DNA from 2 places in the Streptomyces sp. NPDC088794 genome. Region 1 is predicted to be linked to the other one. Evidence: riboswitches for the same ligand, from Rfam matches in the RefSeq annotation. Region 1 holds a riboswitch; the other holds the start of a gene.
The links. A riboswitch is a leader RNA that binds a small molecule or an ion and turns the genes downstream of it on or off. The one in region 1 is predicted to bind glycine.
Positions count from the first base shown of each region.

Region 2: another riboswitch for glycine. It lies ahead of gcvP (aminomethyl-transferring glycine dehydrogenase); the one in region 1 lies ahead of gcvT (glycine cleavage system aminomethyltransferase GcvT).

Region 1 is NZ_JBIVKB010000010.1:48,670-53,565, forward strand. It holds gene glyA (serine hydroxymethyltransferase) at 1-331, opposite strand, end outside; gene gcvH (glycine cleavage system protein GcvH) at 346-723, opposite strand; gene gcvT (glycine cleavage system aminomethyltransferase GcvT) at 797-1,915, opposite strand; glycine riboswitch at 2,064-2,156, opposite strand; gene ACIP6U_RS26440 (AAA family ATPase) at 2,305-2,979, shown strand; gene ACIP6U_RS26445 (enhanced serine sensitivity protein SseB) at 3,245-4,036, shown strand; gene ACIP6U_RS26450 (enhanced serine sensitivity protein SseB C-terminal domain-containing protein) at 4,231-4,896, shown strand, end outside.
Region 2 is NZ_JBIVKB010000014.1:8,776-13,671, forward strand. It holds gene ACIP6U_RS33190 (MerR family transcriptional regulator) at 1-36, shown strand, start outside; gene ACIP6U_RS33195 (DNA polymerase IV) at 104-1,534, shown strand; gene ACIP6U_RS33200 (PRC-barrel domain-containing protein) at 1,776-2,153, opposite strand; glycine riboswitch at 2,267-2,362, shown strand; gene gcvP (aminomethyl-transferring glycine dehydrogenase) at 2,539-4,896, shown strand, end outside.

The DNA of each region.
Region 1 (4,896 bases):
TGGCCAGCGCGAACAGGGCGGCCTGGTTGGCGGAGGCGCCCGAGTGCGGCTGCACGTTGGCGTACTCGGCGCCGAACAGGTCCTTGACCCGGTCGATCGCGATCTGCTCGACCACGTCGACGTGCTCGCAGCCGCCGTAGTAGCGGCGGCCCGGGTAGCCCTCGGCGTACTTGTTGGTGAGGACCGAGCCCTGGGCCTCCATGACCGCGACGGGCGCGAAGTTCTCGGAGGCGATCATCTCCAGCGTGGACTGCTGGCGGTGCAGTTCGGCGTCGACCGCGGCGGCGACGTCCGGGTCCAGCTCGTGCAGGGGCGTGTTCAGTGCGGACATGCGTCTGTGACCCCTCAGCCGGCCGTCTCGGCGGCGTACTCGTCGGCCGACAGCAGGTCGGCGGGCTCCTCGGTGTAGCGGACCTTGAAGAGCCAACCGCCCTCGAAGGGGGCCGAGTTCACCAGCGACGGGTCGTTCACCACGTCCTCGTTGATCTCGGTGACCTCGCCGCTGACCGGCGAGTACAGGTCGCTGACCGACTTGGTCGACTCCAGCTCGCCGCAGGTCTCGCCCGCGGTCACCTGGGAGCCGACGTCGGGGAGCTGGGCGTAGACGACGTCACCGAGCGCGTTGGCCGCGTACTCCGTGATGCCGACCGTCGCGACGCCGTCCACGGCGGCCGACAGCCACTCGTGCTCCTTGCTGTAGCGCAGCTGCTGGGGATTGCTCATGGCCTGGATTCTCCTGTACGCGGGGGAGTGTGGGTGAAGGGTGAAGAGGTGCGGGGGAGCACTGCGGAAAGTGTTACTTCCGGCGCTTGTAGAACGGCAGCGCCACGACCTCGTACGGCTCGTGGCTGCCCCGGGTGTCCACGCCGACCCCGGCCGTGCCGGGAGCCGCGTGGGCCGCGTCGACGTAGGCCATCGCGATCGGCTTGCCCAGCGTGGGGGAGGGGGCGCCTGAGGTGACCTCACCGATCACCTGGCCGTCGGCGACCACGGCGTACCCGGCACGGGGGACACGGCGGCCCTCGGCGACCAGGCCGACGAGGACGCGCGGTACGTCGTGGTTGAGGTTCTCGAGGGCCTCGCGCAGCGCCTGGCGCCCCACGAAGTCGCCCTCCTTCTCGAACTTCACCACCCGGCCGAGCCCGGCGTCGAAGGGGGTGAGCGAGGCGCTCAGCTCATGCCCGTACAGCGGCATGCCCGCCTCCAGGCGCAGCGTGTCCCGGCAGGACAGACCGCAGGGGATCAGGCCGACGCCCTCGCCCGCCTTGGTCAGCGCCTGCCACAGCTCGACCGCGTGCTCGGGCTTCACGAACAGCTCGAAGCCGTCCTCGCCGGTGTAGCCGGTGCGGGCGATGAGGGCGGGGACACCGGCGACCGTGCCGGGCAGACCGGCGTAGTACTTCAGGCCGTCGAGGTCGGCGTCCGTGAGGGACTTGAGGATGCCGGGGGACTCCGGCCCCTGGACGGCGATCAGCGCGTAGGCGTCCCGGTCGTCGCGCACCTCGGCGTCGAATCCGGCCGAACGTTCCGTCAGCGCGTCGAGCACGACCTGGGCGTTGGAGGCGTTGGCGACGACCATGAACTCGGTCTCCGCGAGGCGGTAGACGATCAGGTCGTCCAGGATGCCGCCGTCGGCCCGGCAGATCATGGTGTAGCGGGCGCGGCCGACGCCGACGGAGGCGATGTTGCCGACGAGGGCGAAGTTCAGGAGCCGGTCCGCCTGCGGGCCGGTGACGGTGATCTCCCCCATGTGGGAGAGGTCGAAGAGCCCGGCCTTCGTGCGTACGGCGAGGTGCTCGTCGCGCTCGGAGCCGTAGCGCAACGGCATGTCCCAGCCGGCGAAGTCGGTCATGGTCGCGCCCAGCGAGCGATGCAGGGCATCGAGCGCGGTGTGACGGGGTTCGGTGCTGCTCATCGGACGTGAGTCTCCCAAGGCATGACGGCGAGGTCGTTCCTCCCCATCTGTCATCGGAACCTGAGAGGTTCGTCATGACCGCACGGGACATGACTTGCACCTTGGGTGGGGCCACCGGCAACACCGGGGGCCCGCTTTTCAGATGTGCCTCGCCCGCGCGGTAACGGGGCCTGAGAGATTCAAGGGAGGGACTTGCTCCTTCGGCGCCCCAGGTGACTGGGGACTCTCCCGCGCGGATTCAAACGGCCGGTATGCAGTTGGCGCGCACATCATCGCACAGGCTCTGTAACAGGCTTGTGGCCGGAACCGAACGGAACCGGGAGACACCGTGGATTACCTTCTCTTTACATTCGGTGGGGAGAAGCTTTCCTGACCCGGCAGGGAGGACGATCACGGTGACAAGGACCACGGCGTACGCGGCGACCTCGGCCGTCGCGCTGCCCCAGCAGGCCCCGGCACCCGCCCGCGAGCGCTGCGCCGAGCGGCCGGCCCCGGTCGTCCGCGACCTGCGCGACCGCTCGGGCCGCAGCCCGCACGCCCTGCTCTTCGGCCCCCGCGACCTGGTGGTGATCACCGGCCTGCCGGGCAGCGGCAAGTCCACGCTGATGCGGCGCGCGGTCAAGGGCATCCGCATCGACTCCCAGGACGCCCGCGACCGCTGGGACACCCGGGCGTCCCGCTTCCTGCCGTACGCCGTCTACCGCCCCCTGGTCCGCCTCGCCCACTACGCCGGTCTCGGCCGCGCCCTGCGCGCCGGCGCCGGCGTCGTCGTGCACGACTGCGGCACCCAGGCCTGGGTGCGCGGCTGGCTGGCCCGCGAGGCCCGGCGCCGCGGCGGCATCCTGCACCTGGTCCTGCTCGACGTGCCCCCGCGCACCGCCCTGGCGGGCCAGCGCGACCGCGGCCGGGGTGTCTCCCGCTACGCCTTCCTGCGCCACCGCACGGCGGCCGGCCGGCTGATCCGCTCCGTGGAGCGCGGCGACCTGCCCGAGGGCGTCGGCTCGGCGGTGCTCCTGGACCGGGACGCGGCGGACGTGCTGCGCAGGATCGGATTCACGGGCTGAGGTGCCGCCGCCGATGGGCCGCCGTCGAGCCGTGCCGCCCCGGGGCCGCCGCACTCGTCGACCCGTGCCGAGGCGGCAGTGGCCCGCGGCGGGCGGTGCCCGGACCGGGCTCGCGCCGGGACCCTACGGTCCGGCCGCCGTCCCGGCCCGTGCGTTGCGCGGACGGTGCGCCGGGCGAGATCGGCCGCACGAGCCCACCGCCAGGGCCCCCGTACCCGTTAGCCTTTGCTGCCACAGCGGTACTTCACAGCAGGCGGTCGGACAGATGGACTTCCCAGCGGATCTCCCCGCGGAGTTTCCCATGCAGGCGCACCCCCATCCGCACGGCGGATGGCCCGGCAACGAGCTGGAGGAGGTGCTGTCGGCGTCCCTCGGCGTGCCCATGGCGGGCGGCCGGATCGTCGAGGTGCTCAGCCGCAGCTTCCTCTGGATCCCGCTGCCCAGCGGCGGCGGCCCGCACAGCGGCCCGCTGGACCTGCCCACGCTGGAGATCGAGGGCCAGGCGTACGTCCCGGTCTTCAGCTCCGAGGAGCAGTTCCGGCATGTCGTCGGCTCGCATCTGTCGTACACGATCGCGCCCGCCGTCGAGTTCGCCCGCGGTCTGCCCCCGCAGGTCGGCATCGCCGTGAACCCGGACGGCATGGTCGGGATCCCGCTCCCGCCGGCCGCCGTCGCCGAGCTGTGCCGCATCGGCCGCACCCTCCTCGACGGCCCCACCTCCGGCGGCCGCGTCCGCCTCTTCGAACCGGACTGGCAGGACGACCCGGTCGACTTCCTCGCCGCCGCCTCCGCCGAGTTCGAGACAACTCCCGTGATCCGCACGGCCCGCCGCTGCCTCGCCGCGATCGAGACGGCGGACCCGGTGATGTTCGTGGGCGTGGAACTCTCCGAATGGGAGGGCGACCTACGAGCCGTTCCCCTGGAGGCCCTGGGCCGAGCCCTGGCCAAGTCCCCACCCCAGTGGCCGGTCAACCTGGTCCTCCTCGACGTGACGGACGACCCGGTGGCGACGTGGATGAGGCAACAGGTCAGGCCGTTCTATCAAGCCGTTCACTGAACGTACCCAGGGGCGCGGGGCTGTGCCAATATGCGGCTCCGCCGCGTGGGCGCGACCAGCCACAATCAACCCGCACTCGCCGACGGACATCAGGCCAACACCCCGTAGGCGCATAAGCTGTCACAGAAACGCGGGGCCACTTCGAAGGGGCGGTAAGACACGTGAGCGCGAGCCTCAGCGGCAGCGTGGAGCACATGCTGCGCCAGGTCACGCCAGGGCGCTACGACGCCTACGAGGCCCTGCTCCGCGCCCTCGCGACCCCCGGTGCGGGCCAGGTCTGGATGCTCCTGTGGCACGGCCAGTCCGGCTCCCCGGACGCCCAGTACGGAAACATGGAGGTCGAGGGCCACGGCTACGCCCCGTGCGTCACCTCCGCCCAGGAGCTGTCCGCCAGCGGCTGGAACCGCTCGTACGAGGTCGTCGACGGGGTCGACGTGGCCCGCACGCTCTATCCCGACCACTTCGGCCTCTGGCTCAACCCGCACGCCCCCGGCGGCGGTGTCGGCATCCCGTGGCTGGATCTGCGCCGGATCGCCACCGGCCTTGAGCGCCAGCCCGCGGGCCCGCTGCGGCTGTCCGAACCCGGCATCGAGATCCCGCAGTTCTACGCCCTGCTCGCGCACAACGCGCACCGCACCCCGGCCGTCCGCGCGCTGCGCCGCGCCTGGGTGCAGCCGGCGCTCGGGGCGCCGTATCTGGCCATCGGTCTCGACGTGTACGACACCTCGCCGCCCGCGGTGGACGCGGTGCGGGCGATGATGCAGCAGTCGATCGGCGCGGTCCCCGAGGGCCTGCCGGTGTCGACCGTGGCGATGTCGGACGAGGACGACCCGGTCGCGATGTGGATGCGGGCCGGCGCC
Region 2 (4,896 bases), on a different contig from region 1:
GACGAGCTGGCGCGGCGCCGCAACCGGGCCGTCTGAGCGGCTCGGGGCGGCACCCGGCGGTCGTACGGGTGCGTTGTCAGTGGCGTAGTGCAGCATCGGAGATGTGAGAAACGCGCCCACGATCCTGCATCTCGACATGGATGCCTTCTACGCCTCGGCGGAGCAGGCGTCCAAGCCGAGTCTGCGCGGGAAAGCCGTCGTGGTGGGCGGGCTCGGGCCGCGTGGGGTGGTCGCGACCGCCTCGTACGAGGCTCGGGTGTTCGGGGTCAGGTCGGCGATGCCGATGGCCCAGGCGCGGCGGCTCGCGCCGAACGCCGCGTATCTGGTGCCGCGCTTCGGGTTCTACCGGGCGATCAGCGAGCAGGTGATGGGGCTCCTGCACCTGTTGTCGCCGCTGGTGGAGCCGCTGAGCCTGGACGAGGCGTTCGTGGACCTGGAGACCGACGGGGCGGCCTGGGACAGGGCGTCGGCGCGGTTGGTCGGGGAGAAGCTGCGCGCGGACATACGGGCGGTCACGGGGCTGACCGGGTCCGTCGGCCTGGCCGCGTCCAAGATGCTCGCCAAGATCGCCTCCGAGGAGGCCAAGCCGGACGGGCTGGTGCTCATCGAGCCGGGGACCGAGCGGGCGATGCTCGGGCCGATGCCGGTGCGGATCCTGCCGGGGGTGGGGCCGGCGACGGGGGACCATCTGCGGCGGGCCGGGATCACCACGGTCGACGATCTGGCCGAGGCGGGGGAGGACGAGCTGGTGCGGCTGTTGGGGAAGGCGCACGGGCACGGTCTCTACGCGATGGCGTTGGCGCGTGATGATCGGCCTGTCGTCGCTGAGCGGGAGACCAAGTCGGTGTCGGTCGAGGACACGTACGACGTGGACATTCATGACCGGGTGCGGGTGGGGTTGGAGGTGCAGCGGCTGGCGGATCGGTGTGTGGGGCGGTTGCGGTCGGCGGGGTTGTCCGGGCGGACCATCGTGTTGAAGGTGCGGCGGTACGACTTCTCCACGTTGACTCGGTCCGAGACCTTGCGGGGGCCTACGGATGACCCTGGGGTGGTGCGGGAGGCTGCCTTGCGGTTGTTGGAGGCTGTGGATACGACGGGTGGGGTGCGGTTGTTGGGGGTGGGGGTTAGTGGGCTTGCCGACTTCACGCAGGAGGATCTTTTTGCGCAGGCGGCGGAGGCGGAAGCGGAAGCGGGGGCGGTTGTTGGGGGTGGGGTGGGTGTGGAGTACTCGGATGTGGAGGTTGAGGTGGGGGAGGGGGACGCGGAGGCGGTTGAGGAGCAGGTGATTGTTGCTGCTGAGCGGCGGTGGCCTTCGGGGCATGATGTGCGGCATGCCGAATTTGGGCATGGGTGGGTGCAGGGGAGTGGGCTTGGGCGGGTGACTGTGCGGTTTGAGACGCCGGGGTCTGAGCCGGGGAGGGTGCGGACGTTTCGGGTCGATGACCTTGAGTTGGAGCCGGCGGATCCGTTGCCGTTGGTTTCGGGAGGCGGAGGCGGAGGGGCCGGGGTTTCCGTGGACGGGGTTCGGACGTGACCGTCGGTGGGGCTGGGCGGGGGTGGGTCGCGCAGCCCGGCGCTGACGGGGTGCCGCCTGCGCCCACCCGTGCCGCCCCAGCGGCACGACTGCCCGCAGGCTAGGTGGGTTTGGGGGCGCGGCGCGCCGCCGCCTGCCGCGAGGCTGGTGGGTGGGGCCGTCTGGCTGTGGGGTGGGTGGCGCCTCAGCGGCACGACTGCGCGCAAGTTGAGCAAGGAGTGGGTAGATGTCGGCAGACGGCTCAGGCGTCTGCGTCTTCTGTGCCTGCCAGCTTGCCGAAGTTTCTGTCTGGGAACGTTGGTGGGGGTGCTGTGTCGAGGCCGTAGTGGTGGTAGAGCTGGAGTTCTTGTTGGGGGGAGAGGTGGCGGCCTACGCCGAAGTCGGGGGCGTCTTTGATGAGGGCGCGTTCGAAGGGGACGTGGAGGGTGCCTTCGACCAGTTCGCTGGGTTCCAGGGGGACGAAGGCGTCGCGGGAGAAGAGGCCGGTGCGTATGGCGGCCCACTCCGGCACGCCGGTCGCGTCGTCGAGGTAGATCTCGTCGATCGTGCCGATCTTGGTGCCGTTGCGGTCGAACGCCTTGCGGCCGATCAGGTTGCGTGGATCGATGTCGGTCTGCACGGGGCCTCCACGTGGTCGCGACGCACTCGTAAACACTACAAAAGAGCACATTGGTGATGGTGGCCACTCGAAGGCCCGTGCGGTGTGCCCGCTGGTAGGCTGGCAGCGGCTGCTGACCCCGTGCGGGAGAGTCCTCCAGACATCATCGGAGGCGCCGAAGGAGCAAATCCTCCCCGGAATCTCTCAGGCCCACGTACCGCACGGACGAGGTCACTCTGGAAAGCAGGGCGGGTGTCGAAGGCCTCCGCTCTCACCGACGGTGAAAGTCGGGCCCCTTCGGGATGCCCGGTGAAGCTCTCAGGTTGAGATGACAGAGGGGGAGGCCGTCGGGGTACCCGTGCCGTGGTGCCCCTCGAAGGTCGTGACCGACCAGGAGGCCTCCGCAATGACCGCCCATCGCACTCCGCTCTCCGAGCTCGAAGCGGGAATCCCGTTCGAGCAGCGCCACATCGGGCCCGACCAGGAGGCGCGGGCCAAGATGCTCGCGCAGGTCGGCTACGGCTCGCTGGACGAGCTCACCGCCGCCGCGGTGCCGGATGTGATCAAGAACGCCGATGACCTGGACCTGCCCGGTGCGCGCACCGAGGCCGAGGTGCTGGCCGAGCTGCGGTCGCTCGCCGATCAGAACCAGGTGCTCGACTCCATGGTCGGCCTCGGGTACTACGGGACCTTCACGCCGCCCGTCATCCTGCGCAACGTGATGGAGAACCCGGCCTGGTACACGGCCTACACGCCGTACCAGCCGGAGATCTCGCAGGGTCGCCTTGAGGCTCTGCTCAACTTCCAGACCATGGTCGCCGACCTGACCGGGCTGCCCACCTCCGGTGCCTCGCTGCTCGACGAGGGCACCGCCGCCGCCGAGGCCGTGGCGCTGTCCCGGCGGATGGGCAAGAACAAGAAGGGTCTGTTCCTGGTCGACGCGGACGCGTTGCCGCAGACCATCGCCGTGATCCAGACGCGGGCCGAGCCGGCCGGCGTGGAGGTCGTGGTCGCCGACCTCGCCGACGGCATCCCGGCCGAGGTCGCGGAGCGGGAGATCAACGGCGTTCTCGTCCAGTACCCCGGCGCCTCCGGTGTCGTACGGGACATCAAGCCGTTGATCGACCAGGCGCACGGGCTCGGTGCGCTCGTCACCGTCGCCGCCGATCTGCTGGCGCTGACACTGCTGAAGTCGCCCGGTGAGCTGGGAGCGGACATCGCCGTCGGTACGACGCAGCGGTTCGGTGTGCCGATGGGCTTCGGCGGGCCGCACGCGGGCTACATGGCCGTGCACGAGAAGTTCGCGCGGAGCCTGCCCGGGCGGCTCGTGGGTGTGTCCGTGGACGCCGACGGGCACAAGGCCTACCGGCTCGCGCTGCAGACGCGTGAGCAGCACATCCGTCGGGAGAAGGCCACCAGCAACATCTGTACCGCGCAGGTGCTGCTCGCCGTCATGGCCGGTATGTACGCCGTCTACCACGGGCCTGAGGGCCTGCGGGTGATCGCGCGGCGCACGCATCGGTACGCCACGATCCTGGCCGAGGGGCTCAGGGCCGGTGGTGTCGAGGTCGTGCACGGGGCTTACTTCGACACCCTTACCGTGCGCGTGGAAGGGCGGGCCGCCGAGGTCGTCGCCGCCGCGCGGGACAACGGGGTCAACCTGTACCCGGTCGACGCCGATCACGTGTCGATCGCCTGTGACGAGACAACCGCGCGGGCCCAACTGCGTTCCGTGTGGGCCGCGTTCGGGGTCGCGGGGGACGTGGACGCGCTGGACGCGGTCGCCGGGGAGACCATTCCGCAGGCGCTTCTGCGGAGCGACGAGTTCCTGGTCCACCCCGTCTTCCAGGAGCACCGTTCCGAGACGGCGATGCTGCGCTACCTGCGCAAGCTGGCCGACCGTGACTACGCGCTCGACCGCGGCATGATCCCGCTGGGCTCCTGCACGATGAAGCTCAACGCCACCACGGAGATGGAGCCGGTCACCTGGCCCGAGTTCGGGCAGTTGCATCCCTTCGCGCCCGCCGAGCAGGCGCAGGGCTATCTGACGCTCATCCGTGAGCTGGAAGAGCGGCTCGCCGAGGTCACCGGGTACGACAAGGTGTCGCTGCAGCCCAACGCCGGGTCGCAGGGGGAGCTGGCCGGGCTGCTCGCCGTACGTGGATATCACCGTGCCAACGGGGACGAGCAGCGGACCGTGTGTCTGATTCCGTCGTCCGCGCACGGGACCAACGCCGCGAGCGCCGTGATGGCGGGCATGAAGGTCGTCGTCGTGAAGACCGCCGGGGACGGCGAGATCGACGTCGAGGATCTGCGGGCGAAGATCGAGCAGTACCGGGACGAGCTGTCGGTGCTGATGATCACGTACCCGTCCACGCACGGTGTGTTCGAGGAGCATGTCGCGGACATCTGCGCGCAGGTCCACGAAGTCGGTGGGCAGGTGTACGTCGATGGCGCCAACCTCAACGCCCTTGTGGGGCTTGCCAAGCCGGGGCACTTCGGCGGGGACGTCTCGCACCTGAATCTCCACAAGACGTTCTGCATTCCGCACGGTGGCGGCGGTCCGGGTGTCGGGCCGGTCGGTGTGCGCGAGCACCTTGCGCCGTACCTGCCGAACCACCCGCTGCAGCCGGCGGCCGGGCCCGAGACGGGTGTGGGGCCGATCTCGGCCGCGCCCTGGGGGTCGGCCGGCATTCTGCCGATCTCGTGGGCGTACGTCCGGCTCATGGGCGGCGAGGGGCTGAAGCGGGCCACGCAGGTGGCG